2 regions of the Pantoea sp. B65 genome follow, and region 2 is predicted to be linked to the other one. Evidence: predicted binding sites of a transcription regulator. Region 2 holds the regulator's gene; the other holds the start of a gene.
What was found. The regulator PurR, encoded in region 2, represses purine synthesis genes. The targets are predictions, from matches to a motif close to CANGCAAACGTTTGCNTG.
Positions count from the first base shown of each region.

Region 1: the regulator PurR is predicted to act here: its motif matches at 6,251-6,268, upstream of JWF83_RS17295 (nucleoside-specific channel-forming protein Tsx).

Region 1 covers NZ_JAHXPU010000037.1:169,538-177,066, forward strand. Annotated here, with positions in the region: gene JWF83_RS17260 (cupin domain-containing protein) at 430-753, opposite strand; gene JWF83_RS17265 (oligogalacturonate lyase family protein) at 769-1,935, opposite strand; gene JWF83_RS17270 (RpiB/LacA/LacB family sugar-phosphate isomerase) at 2,182-2,820, shown strand; gene JWF83_RS17275 (hypothetical protein) at 2,930-3,067, opposite strand; partial or broken gene JWF83_RS17280 (LysR family transcriptional regulator) at 3,091-3,213, shown strand; gene yjdN (VOC family metalloprotein YjdN) at 3,372-3,809, shown strand; gene JWF83_RS17290 (acyltransferase family protein) at 3,909-4,952, opposite strand; gene JWF83_RS17295 (nucleoside-specific channel-forming protein Tsx) at 5,142-6,011, opposite strand; gene JWF83_RS17300 (ABC transporter substrate-binding protein) at 6,387-7,166, shown strand; gene JWF83_RS17305 (DUF2817 domain-containing protein) at 7,172-7,529, shown strand, end outside.
Region 2 covers NZ_JAHXPU010000036.1:485-8,013, reverse strand. Annotated here, with positions in the region: gene JWF83_RS14370 (MATE family efflux transporter) at 1-295, opposite strand, end outside; gene JWF83_RS14365 (riboflavin synthase subunit alpha) at 529-1,179, shown strand; gene cfa (cyclopropane fatty acyl phospholipid synthase) at 1,286-2,434, opposite strand; gene punC (purine nucleoside transporter PunC) at 2,842-4,047, opposite strand; gene punR (DNA-binding transcriptional activator PunR) at 4,161-5,069, shown strand; gene purR (HTH-type transcriptional repressor PurR) at 5,101-6,126, opposite strand; gene JWF83_RS14340 (YnhF family membrane protein) at 6,427-6,516, shown strand; partial or broken gene JWF83_RS14335 (RHS repeat-associated core domain-containing protein) at 6,609-7,529, opposite strand, start outside.

The sequences.
Region 1 (7,529 bases), on a different contig from region 2:
CGAAGGTGGCAGCAGTGCAAACCATTGATACGGGCGGCATAAATGCCGCCCCTACAGGGGAATACCTGAGCCCCTGCTGTAGGGGAGCCATTAATGGCTCCCGTCCCGAAGGTGGCAGCAGTGCAAACCATTGATACGGGCGGCATAAATGCCGCCCCTACAGGGGAATACCTGAGCCCCTGCTGTAGGGGGGCCATTAATGGCTCCCGTCCCGAAGGTGGCAGCAGTGCAAACCATTGATACGGGCGGCATAAATGCCGCCCCTACAGGGGAATACCTGAGCCCCTGCTGTAGGGGAGCCATTAATGGCTCCCGTCCCGAAGGTGGCAGCAGTGCAAACCATTGATACGAGGGGCATAAATGCCGCCCCTACAGAAGAATATCTGCCCCCTGATGTAGGGGAGGCATTTATGCCTCCCTCAGCCGGTATCAGGAAAGAAAATCTTCGCGTTGCGGCGTAAAAGTATCCAGCAACGTACCGGCTTCCAGACAGACACAGCCATGTATCACATGCGGCTTCTTATACAGCGTATCGCCAGCGGTCACTTCATGCGTCACGCCATCAATGGTAAAGGCAAAACGCCCTGACAGCACATAGGTCAGCTGTTCATGCGGATGGCTATGTAGCGGACCTACCGCATCCCGGGCAAAATTCACTTCAACAGCCATCATGCCGCCGCTGTGCGCCAGAATCCGGCGGGTCACGCCATTGCCTAAATCTTCCAGGCGGGTCTCTTTTTTAAAGGTAAACATAGGGGGTCCTGTGGATTAAGCGGTTAATGGTGCTGGCAGCGCGGCCAGATAGAGTGCGGGCTGACCTTCATAATCCGAGGTAAACAGCACCTGACGGCCATCCGGGGTAAATGACGGATGTGGATGGGTGACCTGACGATCGCCATTCAGTACGCGCCATGAGCTGTTATGTGCTGCCAGACGGAAATGACGGCGCTGCGGCACATCAAATACATACAGCCAGGGGTCATTCTCAATAGTGTAGCCTTTGGTATCCTGCACATCGACTGGGGTGCCGGAGCCATCGCCAACCAGTAACGAGCCATCTTCATTACTCATCAAATGTGAGCAGGCAGGCATAGTCATCAGTACTTCATTGCTATGCGTCAGCGGATCGAAGCGGCAAATCTGACGGTCAGGGCGATCTTTATGATAGGAAACATAGATCAGCGCCGATCCGTCCGGCACCCAGAACTCATGGGTGCAGCTCTCTCCCACCGCATGATCTTTCACCTTACGCAGATTGCTGCCATCTTCGTTAATCAGCCACATGCGCGCATCCACCAGATCATGCGGGCCTTCGTGGCAGAATGCCACGGTAGTGTCATCGTGAGGGCGGTAAATCGGGTGACCCAGCCACAGATGCTGCTGGTGGATGGTTTGCGCTTCACCGGTTTTCAGGTCGACACGCAGCAGACGACAGTGCGGGTTTTTTTCGAAGAAACGCTGGAAAATATGCCAGTCGGTCAGTGGTTCCCAGTCTTCACGGGCGATTTCAATGCCCACCAGCTGCGTACAGTCACTGTTCGCCACCCAGGTACCGTAACCGACCCAGTCAGCAGGCACCTGATAGATGGTGGTCTCCTGCAGCGTGGCCAGATCAACCCGTTGCAGGCTGCGTTCATTTTTTACATACCAGAGATAGCGATCGTCATCTGACAGAAAGCCGCCAAAGGTATTATCACCCTTGCCTTCGGTAAGCTGCTGCGCTTCCTGTGTTTGCAGATCGAGCAGGTAGTAGTTACGAGGGCCATCGAATTCGGCGGCAAACAGCAGCCGATTACCGTCACGGGTAAAGCACTTCTGGTAGAAGTAGTTACGGTGACAAAGCACTTCCGGCGGCGTCAGACGGGTGATGGCGGCGCCGGTCTCCGGGTCCCTGAAATGATGGAACGGAAGTTTAATTTGTAAGCCCTTCGCCATACTTTTCTCCTTATCAGCCTGGCATTGATTTTTTATTGAAACATCGTTTCATAATTGACGGTAAGCATATCCTTTTAGCGTTCGCTGCCGAGGGAAAACCGACAGAATTGAGAGCAGGATCACAATAAATGGCGCGGGATTGGGTCAGTGGGAGACATCTATCTGGAAAAATGAAACAATGTTTCATAAATATAGTGAGTGGTAAAAACTCACTGTTCCTTAGCCAATGACGTAAAGGGGAGAACCATGAAGATTGCACTGATGATGGAGAACAGTCAGGCGGGCAAAAATGCAATAGTCCTGAAAGAGCTACAGCAGGTCGCTGACAGCAAGGATTACCCGGTTTACAACGTCGGCATGAGTGATGAACAGGATCATCATCTGACTTATATTCATCTCGGCATTATGGCCAGCATTCTGCTGAATGCCAAAGCGGTCGATTTTGTCATCACCGGCTGCGGCACTGGTCAGGGCGCGCTGATGTCACTGAATATCCATCCGGGCGTGATATGTGGTTATTGTATCGATCCGGCGGACGCCTTCCTGTTTGCGCAAATCAATAATGGTAATGCGCTGGCGCTGCCGTTTGCCAAAGGCTTTGGCTGGGGCGCTGAGCTGAATCTGCGCTTTATCTTCGAGAAAGCCTTTACCGGTGAGAAAGGTCAGGGTTATCCGCTGGAGCGTAAAGAACCACAGGTACGTAACGCGGGCATTCTGAATCAGGTGAAGGCGGCGGTGGTGAAAGAGAACTATCTCGATACCCTGCGCGCCATTGACCCTGAACTGGTTAAAACCGCAGTGAGCGGCCAGCGTTTCCAGCAGTGTTTCTTTGAAAACTGTCAGGATAAAGAGATCGAAGCGTTTGTCCGTCAGCTGGTGGCGTAAGCCAAAAGAGCGGCATCGCCAGATGCCGTTGTAATATTCCGGGCGCATCCGTGGCTGATAATAGTGATTTAATTAAATCGCGGGTGATGTCACCACCGCCCGCAACTATTTAACCGGGCAGCTGTGGATACACGCCGGGTCCTATTGGCAGGCCAAGCGCATACCAGGCCAGCAGCAGCAGGATCCAGACGGCGAGAAACTTCAGCGCCAGATCCAGCGCGCTGATTATCGCGGTGGCAATCGTCATGAGTGACGAGCGGCTAGTATAGCGTGGTGGCGCTGGAACTCGATCAGCCGCTGCCAAAGGCGACCTTTTTTCTGATTCAGCGGCGCGATACCGCACTGACGCCGATGGGGGCCTATATGGCGCAGCTGTTTCGTCGTAGTTGCTGACCGCCGGCTGGCTGGGATGCGATGATAAAATCGCCCCAATGTGCGGGCTGACGCCCATTTTATGCTGGCAAGGCTGACTACACTTTGCGCTGAGTGATAATCACGCCATAACACGGATAATCGCCGTGCGGCGTCCTGCCATTATTGAGGAGTCAGCCATGCAAGTGCATCCCTATCTGTTTTTTGATGGTCGCTGTGAAGAAGCGATCGCTTTTTATCATCAGTCATTTGGCGCCGAACTGCTGTTTAAAACCACCTTCGATGATATGCCTGCGGAGCAGATGCAACAGGAAGACTGCGCTTCCGCTTATGACTTTCCGCCGGACAAAATTATGCATGCCCAGCTGAAAGTGGGCGACAGTGAAATCATGATGAGCGACGGCAATATGGCCGCTACTGAGCAGCAGCATAGTGGCTTTGCCATCAGTCTGGCGACCGATGATGTCGACGAAGGTAAAAGCTGGTTTGATAATCTTGCGGCCGGAGGCAATGTCACCATGCCGTGGCAGGAGACTTTCTGGGCGCAGGGTTTTGGCATGCTTACCGATAAATTCGGTATCCCGTGGATGATTAATGTAACAAAACCGGCAGAGTAATAGCGCCAGGCGGCGGCCTGGGGCGGCAGGGAAATACCCGGCTGAATGCCCTATACCCTGGATGTCCAGTTGCCTCAGTCGGGTGTTTTTAAGCGGTGACTATCGGGATCGGGAAAAGTAATCCATTGATGGTTTTTCTATGATCCGGTTGATGATAAAGGCACTTAGGATACAGGCGGTTAAATAACATATCATAACGATTGGGGTGGTGCTGAAGTTCATTATTTTACTGAAAATAAATATCAATACCGGGTGGATCAGATAGATCGGGTACGATATATCACCGAGGAAAACACCTAATTTATTGTTGGTTAATTTAAAAACCGCACCGCTGGCCTTTGAGAGTGAGTAGATAAAAACGCCAAATAGTAACGGAGACAATATTTCATTATTTCTGTTGTACTGCATTTTGCAGAATAAAAAGAAGAAGGCTGAGATACACAGTAGTTGTATCAAGCTCTCCTTTAGATACGATTCTGTACTGCCTGAGCGAATCAGCAGCTGGTAGCAAAGTATCCCGATGGCATAGTCCATTAAGCATCTGAGCACGCCGTAAGGGATAAAACTGTAGGCCAGCCGGTAATTGATATTCATAAAATCAGGTGAATCGAGATTGATCTTCAGGAATGAGAAAAGGATCAAAACCAGTAAAAAAGGTGCGGTAATGGCTTTCGCTTTCTTTTCCAGAAAATAGACCAGCGGGAAAATCAGGATCCCAATCAGCAATTCAGCAGAAATAGTGTTTGCCACCCCCATAGGTTCAATTAGCGGGAAATCGCTTCTGCTATTGGAGGGGATCATTTGTGAGATAGTGATGATTTTGAAAAGATCAAATGCATTAGGGTGAGGAAGCTCTTTCCAGATAATAAACAAGGGCACGCTAAGAATAATACAGGTTATATATACCGGGAATAGCCGTTGATAGCGCTTTTTGGCGAAATTTATTGCATCAAAGTTATCATTATTCAACACCGATGCGGCGATAACAAAACCACTCAGCACTAAAAAGAAATCAACCGCTAAGATAAACGATAACGGCATGGCGATATTATGGTTCCAGTAATACATATGACCAATGCAGACGAGCAGTGACATAATGCCACGAAAAAAATCAAGGCTAACGTTTCGCTGTGTCAACTTCATTTTGTTTCCCTGTTTTACCCAAAGGCAACATCAATATTACTCAGGATGCTCTCATGACTATCCCGATAACTTCAATATCTGAATGCCGGTGGGACTAAAACAGGTGGTGTGGTGTGACATGGATCGGCAACGGGACGGCATTAAGTTACCCCAGGGGAGGGATAAATGCCGCCCGCTGCCGGGTCAGAATCAGAAGTTGTAACCCACCACCAGGTAGTAACCCCAGCCGGTCGATTTCACGGTAAAAGGTCCTTTACCGAAGTCCAGTTCCGTACCGTCCGCCCACTGTCCACCGTTGTGGAAATAACGCGCCACCACCGAGTAGTGCCAGTGATCGTAACCCAGAGACAGGATATGGCTGGAGGCGATGGAGTTATTGGTACGCGCGTCACCCGCTTTATCACGCAGCTCGGAACCAAAATCGAAGTTAGTAAAGCCGATATAGTTCAGGTTGCCGCCCCAGAGCGCGGTCAGTGGTACGAAATATTTGATTTTAAAGCGGTAGCCATCCCAGCTGTCCTCATTTGCCGCACCGTAGTTTTCCCACTGGTATTTGGCATAGATATTCGCTGACAGTGACACTTTGCTATGGGTATCGATATCGGTGCCCAGACCCATATACCAGGTGTTCTGGCGGTTGGCTTTGTTATCGCCCATATCGTAGATATAGTTGTTGGCGAAGTACCACTCTTTAAATGGCCCAAAACTCAGATCGCTATTGGTCAGTTTATCAATTGAGAAGCGCGGTTCGATCTCCATAAAGAACGGTGAGCCGTCGTCCCAGGCGCCGGTATCGTTGCCATTCCCCGCGCCAAACACTTTGGGAACGTCGATATAACCGTAAAAATCGAACCAGTCTTTATGGGCAAAAGCTTCGTATTCCAGATAGACGTCATTATTCAGCTGCGGCCCAAACCGTGTGTGGTAGCTACCCACTACGTTAGCGCTCTGATGCCACCAGTCGGATAGGTACTCTGCGTTATTGGTTTCGGCAACTGAAGATGCGCTGTATGACATCGCCAGCAGCGTACTCGCCGCCATCAACATTTTTGTTTTCATTTGATTACCACATGCTTAATGACCATTCGCTGTACAACAATGATGGTCTTGTTATGTAGCCCCTGCAGGACAGGAGGGTGATTTTCGTCGTCACAAAACAGAGCCAACGCCTGTTGAAGAATGTCCGCGCATCGTGCCTGTAACAGGGGAATAGAAAATAGATATTACTCACATTTGTCAAAGTTTGTTTCATAATGATTCAGAAGTTATGTGATCTTAATCACAAAATTGCCGGAGTTAACGCAAACGATTGTTCGCTGAAAAAAGCAGCGGGGAATTCGTCCGGCGATTGAGCGCTGCCATAAAATGATCAACTATGTTATTAAATTGAATAATAAATCGTTCATTGTTTACCTTTCTTCCCGGGGATCCTGTATGAAAAAAATCGCGCTCTCTGTTTTGCTGGCTCTGACCGCCGTCAGTCACGCTGCTTTCGCGGAAACGCAGTTGCGTTTTGGCGTCGATCCGACTTTTCCGCCGTTTGAATCGAAAGCCGCCGACGGCTCGCTGCAGGGTTTTGATATCGATATGGGCAACGCCATTTGTCAGCAGTTGCAGGTGAAATGTGTCTGGGTGCAGACCGGCTACGACGGCATTATTCCGGCGTTAAAAGCGCGTAAGTTCGATGCCATTCTGTCGGCGATGTCGATGACGGAAAAACGCCGTCAGCAGGTAGCGTTTAGCGATATGCTGTACATTACGCCAAGTGCGCTGGTGGCGAAGAAAAACAGTGTGTTAAGCCCGGATGCCGCTACCCTGAAAGGGAAAGTGATCGGCGTGGCGCAGGGTACTACGCAGGAGTCTTATGCGCAGGCTGTCTGGGCGCCGCTGGGTATTCAGGTGGTCTCCTATCCAAACCAGGAAGAGATTTATCCCGATCTGGCTTCCGGTCGTGTCGATGCCACCCTGACTAACGCCGCCTCTGCGGAAACCGGCTTTCTGAAAACCCCGCAGGGTCAGCAGTTTGCTATCAGCGGGAAAACGCTGCTGGATAAAAAATGGTTTGGCGAAGGCACCGGTATCGGCTTACGTAAAGACGATGAACAGCACCGTCAGATGATCAACAGCGCGCTGGCGGAGCTGCACAAAAACGGCACTTATGACAAGCTGGCGAAGAAATACTTCACCTTTGATATTTGGCACCAGCCAGAGTAAGCCTGATGAGCAGCAGACAGCAGCAACTGCCGGATTTTAACGCGCAGCGTGCGCGTTTCCTTGCGGCCGTCGCCCGGCTTGCGGGTGAGGTGATCTGTTATCCCCACCCGCTGCCCGGGCCGCACGGCGAGGCCCTGGCGACCGATGTCGCGATCATCGGTCGGCCTGAAGCGCGCAACCTAATGGTGGTGGTTTCCGGCACCCACGGAGTTGAGGGCTATTACGGTTCTGACAGCCAGATTGCCTGGCTGGACAGTCTCACCGCCGGCGCAATGCCTGACGATATGGCGCTGGTGATGGTGCATCTGATCAACCCGTGGGGCAGCGCCCATCTGCGACGTGTTAATGAAGATAATGCCGACC
Region 2 (7,529 bases):
CAACCGATCCCGCCAGCCAGTAGGCCTGGCGAACCTGATGGGCAATGCGATCGCGGCGGCCGGAACCGTTAAGCTGCGCAACAATCGGCGTTAAGGCCAGCACCAGGCCATGACCAAACAGGATGGTCGGCAACCAGATGGAGGTGCCGACTGCGACGGCGGCCATATCCGTGGCGCTGACGGCGCCGGCCATAATGGTATCGACAAAACCCATGGCGGTCTGCGCGACTTGCGCGAGGATCACCGGGATGGCGAGGGCTAATAATTGACGCGCTTCTGTCAGATACTTCTGCACACAAACACCTTGTCTGGTTTTATCAGGGTGAAAAAATTTAACGCCCTGATGGGCGAATGAATATAAATCAGTAGATTAAGCCGCGTAGTGTAACGGTCGTGGCGCTTTAAGCCAATCACCTGGCCTGATAATCGCTCTTTATGTTATACACTCAGCACAGGTTGCTGCCGGCTGGTATCAGAGCAGCATGGCAGATGTGTTAAGATTGCCAAAAACAGACTGAGGCTTGAAGCATGTTTACTGGTATTGTGCAGGGCACCGCTGAGGTGCTGTCTATTGTAGAGAAAACCAATTTCCGTACGCACATCGTCAAATTACCGGCTGAGATGATGCCAGGCCTGGCCTTAGGCGCCTCGGTGGCCCATAACGGCTGCTGCCTGACGGTTACCCGGGTTGACGGTGAACAGGTCAGTTTTGATCTGATGAAAGAGACGCTGCGTATTACCAATCTCGGTGAGCTGGAGAGCGGCGATAAAGTTAACGTGGAACGTGCGGCGAAATTTAGCGATGAGATCGGCGGCCATTTAATGTCCGGCCATATTATGACCACCGCTGAGATCTGCAAGATTATTAATTCAGAGAATAATCGCGAAATCTGGTTTAAACCGCAGGATGCAGAGGTGATGAAATTTATTCTGCGTAAAGGTTATATCGGTATTGACGGTATTAGCCTGACGGTGGGAGATGTCACTAAAAGTAAATTCTGCGTGCACCTGATCCCCGAGACGCTGGCGCGTACCACGCTGGGCGAGAAAAAACTGGGGCAGCGTGTCAATATTGAAATTGACCCACAGACCCAGGCGATAGTGGAAACGGTGGAGCGGGTTCTGGCACAGCGCGAAGCGGCGCTGCTGGCGGAAGCGGAATCCCCGGCAGAACAATAAAGGGCGATCTATCACACCCTAACCGTAGGGGAGGCATTAATGCCTCCCTTTGCATTAATGCCTCCCTTTGCATTAATGCCTCCCTTTGCATTAATACATCCCGTCGTTAATGCGGTACCCGCAATCCACCCTCAATCCCATGGCTGAATACCACTTGCCACAACTGGATATCGCGGGCGCGAAAAGCACCGGCACAGGCATTAAGGTAGTAACTAAACATCCGTTTAAATCGTTCGCCGTAATCTTCCGCCAGCTGCGGCCAGGCTTCAAGGAAACGCTGATACCATGCCATCAGGGTGGTGTCGTAATCCGCACCAAAATTATGCCAGTCTTCCATCACAAAGTGCGGCTCACTGGCATCGGCAATCTGACGTATCGACGGCAGACAGCCGTTCGGGAAGATATATTTATCAATCCACGGGTCAACGTTCATATCGGTTTTAATCGTGCCAATGGTGTGCAGCAGGAAAATGCCATCCTGTTTTAAATTGCGGTCGGCAACGTCAAAATAGGTGGCATAATTTTTCGGCCCGACATGTTCAAACATCCCCACGGAAACAATTCGGTCAAACTTCTGCGCCAGATCGCGATAATCCTGCAGCAGGATGGTCACGTCCAGACCCTCGCAACGCTGTTGCGCCAGTTTCTGTTGCTCGGCAGAGATAGTCACGCCGACTACCCTGACATGATAATGGCGCGCGGCAAACGCCGCCAGACCGCCCCAGCCGCAGCCGATATCCAGCAGCGACATGCCTGGCTGCAGCTGCAGTTTTTCGCAGATCATTTTCAGCTTGGCCTGCTGCGCTTCTTCAAGCGTCTTCGCTTGTTTCCAGTAACCGCAGGAGTATTGCAGATGGGAATCGAGCATGAATGAGAAAAGATCGTTACCGAGATCGTAATGCTCTTTGCCGACAATCCAGGCGCGTTTTTTTGATTGCAGATTAGTCAGCCGTGCCGCTGCGATGCGCAACGTATCTTTGAAATGGCGCGGGAGTTGCTGGTCAAGTTTATGTTTTAACACCCGATGAAAAAACATATCGAGGCGTTCACACTCCCACCAGCCATCCATATAGCTTTCGCCGAGCCCCAGTGAGCCTTCCTGCAATACACGCCGGAAAAAATCGGGATTTTTCACCTGGATATCCCAGGGGTGAGAGCCATTCACTTCCACACCGGCTACCTGCAGCATTTCATGGACGATGCGATACCAGTGATTTTCTTCCAGGCCCAATTCTTCTATACACGATGAACTCATAGCTTCTCCATCACCTGCTGTGATTAGAACCTGAGAATTAGAATAGCTAATTTCTACAGGATTGTGAGAGAACTCACGGAAAATCCGTGCGCCTGATATCCGACGTTTAACAGAGGATTGAAAATGAACGAAAAATACCTTGCCTTACTGATGCTGCAGCGATGTTAGTAGCGCAGGCGGCAGATATGCTGCCCCGGTTTCCCGCGACTGGCTGCAATATCGATACTCAGGTTTGGTCCTGCAGAGATGCGTTGCGAATGCCACGCCGTAAAACACCACGACAGCCCTGTCAGGTCTGACCAAATAATGTTAATTTATTGTTATATAATATTGCCTTAGATGAGTATATGCTCACGGCAGGCAATATTCAATACAATATTGTTAGCGAGCTAACTAAATGATTTCATTCACTGATGTGATGTGGCGTCGACTGCTTTGACCAACCGCTGTTTTTCGCTCTTGCGCTGAAATTGTAGCGCATATCCGATCAAAGCAAGAACAACGGTCAGCAACATAATTGCGGTGGTGGTCAGCAGCGTTTCGGCAATTAGCGTCGATACGGCCATGCTGGCGAGAAAGCACAGACCGAGTTGCAGCATATTCTGTAATGCTGCGGCTTTTCCGGTGGCCTCGGGGAAGGGCAGCAGTGCGTTAGCCACCACAATCGGATAGATCGCGCCATTCGCCATCGCCATACCGCAAAACGGGACCAGTAGCGCCGTCAGTGTTACCTGGCCGGACAGCGCCACGGCAAAGATGGCGCTGATGCTGATGGCATAACCCAGCAGCAGCCAGCGCAACAGGGTGGCGCCTGCCAGACGCTGTAGCAACGCGCGACAGCCAAAACCACCCAGTAAAAAAGCCAGCGTTTGCGGAATATAACTCAGACCGATATCGCCTGGCGTCAGCCCCAGATCGGCAAGAATAAACGGCGAACCGGTCAGCCAGGCAAAAAAACTGGCGGAACAGGCGGCATAAATCAGCACATTGCCACTCCAGATGCGCGATTTCAGCAACAGCAGAAAGCTGACCAGGGGTTGCACGCTGACGCGGTTTTTTACTGTCGCAGATTTAAGCCGCAGCGTCGGGATCAGCAATGCCAGCGCAATCAGCAGCAGTGCGACAAAGATCGCGCGCCAGCTAAAATGGTTCAGCAGCCAGGCGCCCAGCAGCGGCGCCAGCGCCGGAGAGAGCGCTACCAGCGGCATAATGGTGGCGAAGACACGATTAGCCTGCGCACCGTGATAGCGGTCGACGACCAGCGCCTGCCAGCTGACCGCTGCGGAACAGACCCCCACCGCCTGGATAAAGCGCAACACCAGCAGCAGGGTGGCATCCTGCACCAGCAGCATACCGGCGCAACCGAGGGCAAACAGACTCAGCCCCATTACCAGCACCGGTTTACGCCCGATGCGATCCGACAGTGGCCCCCAGAACAGTTGCGCACAGGCAAAACCGGCAAGGAAGATACTCAGGCTGGCGCTGATAGCGCCAGGATGGGTGTGCAGGTCCTGTTGCATGGCGCCAAACGCCGGCAGGTACATATCGGTAGCAAGAAAACCCAGCATGCTTAACAGCGCCAGGTAAACAATAAATCCTTTTGACTTGATCATCAGATAACTCTTTTTTATGCAGGTGATGTAACGCGCAGAGTGTAAGCGGGTGCACTGTGGCTTGTGAAACGCTAATATTTGCCTATTGCGTTGAAAAATTTTGCAGGCAGGATATGTGGTCAGAACATTCTCTTGAAGTGGTTGATGCGGTTGCACGTACCGGCAGTTTTAGCGCCGCCGCCAGTGAGCTGCATCGTGTGCCCTCGGCGGTCAGCTATACCGTACGTCAGCTGGAGCAGTGGCTGGCGGTTCAGCTGTTTGAACGCCGCCATCGCGATGTGGTACTTACCGCTGCCGGTAAAGTTTTTATTCAGGAAGGCCGCGCTGTTATCAAAAAAATGCTTGCCACCCGCCGTCAGTGTCAGCAGGTGGCCAATGGCTGGCGCGGGCAGTTAAGTATCGCGATCGATTTGATTGTTAAACCGCAGCGCAGCCGCCAGCTGGTACTCGATTTCTATCGCCATTTCCCGGATATGGAACTGCTGGTTTCCCATGAGGTATTTAATGGCGTCTGGGATGCGCTGGTGGACGGGCGGGTTGATATGGCGATTGGCGCCACCCAGGCGATCCCGGTCGGCGGGCGTTTTGGTTTTCGCGATATGGGGGCGCTAAACTGGCGCTGCGTGGTCAGTGCCGGACATCCGCTGGCGCGGCAGCAGGGAACGATAGAGGAAGAGACGATTCGTCAGTGGCCGTCGCTGGTGCTGGAAGATACCTCGCGCAGCTTACCGAAGCGGATTACCTGGACGCTGGATAATCAGCGGCGTCTGGTGGCGCCGGACTGGGATACCGCCTTTGATTGTCTGCTGGCGGGATTATGCGTTGGTATGGTGCCCGGGCACTTCGCCGCACCGTTGCTCGCCAGTGGCGAACTGACGGAGCTGAGCCTGCCGGCGGGTTTTCCCGACAGCCCATGTTGCGTCAGCTGGGCAGAACAGAGCGCGTCGCCGGCGCTGAGCTGGCTACTGGATTATCTGGGCGATGCGGAAACCATGAATGCCGAGTGGTTGCACGAGGCGTGATCACCGGCCACCGCCGTGGCCGGCCAGAAGATTAGCGACGATAATCGCGGAATGGGCCATCGGCGACGGAACGGCGCTCGATCAGTGAAGGATGCACTTCAATGGTCTGAGGATCTTCGCGTTTACTGGTAATGCGGTCCAGCAGCATATCAAAGGCGGTTTGCCCGAGACGTTCTTTTGGCTGATGCACAGTGGTCAGCGCCGGTGTGAAATAGCGCGCGTTACGCACATTATCATAACCGATCACCGAAATATCCTGCGGCACCCGCAGGCCCATCTCATCGGCGGCGCAAATCGCCCCCATCGCCATAATATCGCCGCCGCAAAACACTGCGGTTGGCCGCTGCTTCTGCGACAGAATTTGCTGCATGGCGCGATAACCGGATTCCGGTTCAAAGTCACCCTGCACAATCCACTCATCGCGCACATGGATGCTGGCTTCGTGCAGCGCTTTCAGAAAACCGGCATGACGGCCGCCGCCGGTATTACGCTCCAGCTGGCCGGGGATCGCGCCGATATCGCGGTGGCCGCGATCGATCAGATAGCGACCCGCCATATAACCACCCTCAAAGGCATTATCCAGCACGGTATCGGTAAAGTCGCCGCGCGATTCGCCCCAGTCCATCACCACCATCGGGATATTGCGATTCTCTTCCAGCATTTTCAGCAGGTCATCCGGATACTCAGAACACATCACCAGCAGGCCATCGACGCGTTTTTGCGCCATCATCGACAGATACGCCTGCTGCTTTTGCAGATCGTTATGGGCGTTACCGAGGATCAGCGTATAGCCTTTGGCAAAGCAGCGGGTCTCTACCGCTTCAATAATTTCAGCAAAGTAGGGCGCTTCACTGGAGGTCGCCAGCAGACCAATCGATTTGGTATGGTTAACCTTCAGACTACGTGCAACGGCGCTGGGCGAGTAGTGCAGCGCTTTGATGGCGGCCCAAACCGCTTCGCGCGTATCTTCAGCGACAAAGCGTGTTTTATTGATGACATGTGAAACGGTGGTGGTGGAAACACCGGCGCGTTTCGCCACATCCTTAATTGTTGCCATTAAACTGGTACTCCTGCGCTTATCTCAACGCATTGATAAATAGCATGTTAAACGTTTGCGTACCCCTGGCGATTTTCAGGCGGCCATGGGGGTTCATTGTTGCATTCTGAGTGACGTCGGGAAGGAGAATGACGTCAGGAAACACGGCAAGTAACGCGGTGTTGCAGTTGTTGCGCAACGGAAAAAAAGAATTCTATCAAGGCTGTGAGAAGAAAACGAGATTTTTACTTGCAACTGTGGGAAAATCCACACAGTTATTGATTGTATACTCATGACTTATGGGTCTTTTAGGAGCGTAGTATGGATACCAATCTGAAGTTATCTCTGATGACCACCGTTGGCTCACTGTTAGTGATTATCGCTTTTAGCTTTGTTGCGGTGATGAACTGATTTTCTCACCACCCGGCGGTTTTTCCACTAGCGGTAAGAAACGCCTGATGGGGTATGCGTCAGGCGTTTTTTTTTGCATCTATGCGTTGATGTTACGCAAAATAGTGAGCGCTGGCACGGTAAATCGCCATCCCCGATCCGGCGACAGTATCGGGATTAAGCACCCCCAGCGCCTGACGGATCCAAAGATATTTATTAAAGCCGCGTACAGCTTGCCTGCGCGTCAGGGTAGGGTATCCGGTTAATTCTCTTATTTTATTCCTGATAGCATCCGTCTGGAAAATCCCTTCCTCTTCTTTGATCCCCATAATACCCTGTGACAAAATATCTGTGGAATGCTCTGCCGTCATTTCATCATCAAGATACCAGTAATCGGTCGTTTCCGGACCGGTTACACTCAATCCCAAAGCGGTATCTTTGAATGTTTCCATATGGCTGTATTCGTGAATCAGATTTTTAACCCTGACCTCAGGGGAGTCGCTAAAAAAGCTTTCAGCCAGAATAACTGCGCCCTCATCAGCTATTGCCGCAGCGATAACATCGGATTTTTCATGCAAATATCTTATTAGGGAAAATCGCGAGCGTTTTACTGTATCATTCCGAATCGTCTGAATAACATCTCTGGTCATCGCCCAAACTTTGACTAATGATGAAAATAACTCAACATCAGCTTTACCTATATAGGGTTCAAGCAGCGTTTGTGTGGCGGAAGGATGACTATGTGCCATAAGCAGAGCCCTATCCAGTACCGTTTTAGCGCGTTTTAAACTATTTTCAATCACTACCCGTTTCTCTTTATCTTGTTGTGCAATGATCGTCAGATTCTCAGCGATAATTTCAGCACCATGCATTGCCGTCCATTGTGATAGTTTTTTATAGATGCGTTGATCAGTATCGGGGTGCTCGCCAGGTGGATAAATTCTATGTGGCATTAACCCATCAGGATCACGATAGCTCACCGGGTTATTGATTACCATTATATACAAATTGAGCCCGGCCAGGTTCCCGGCCGG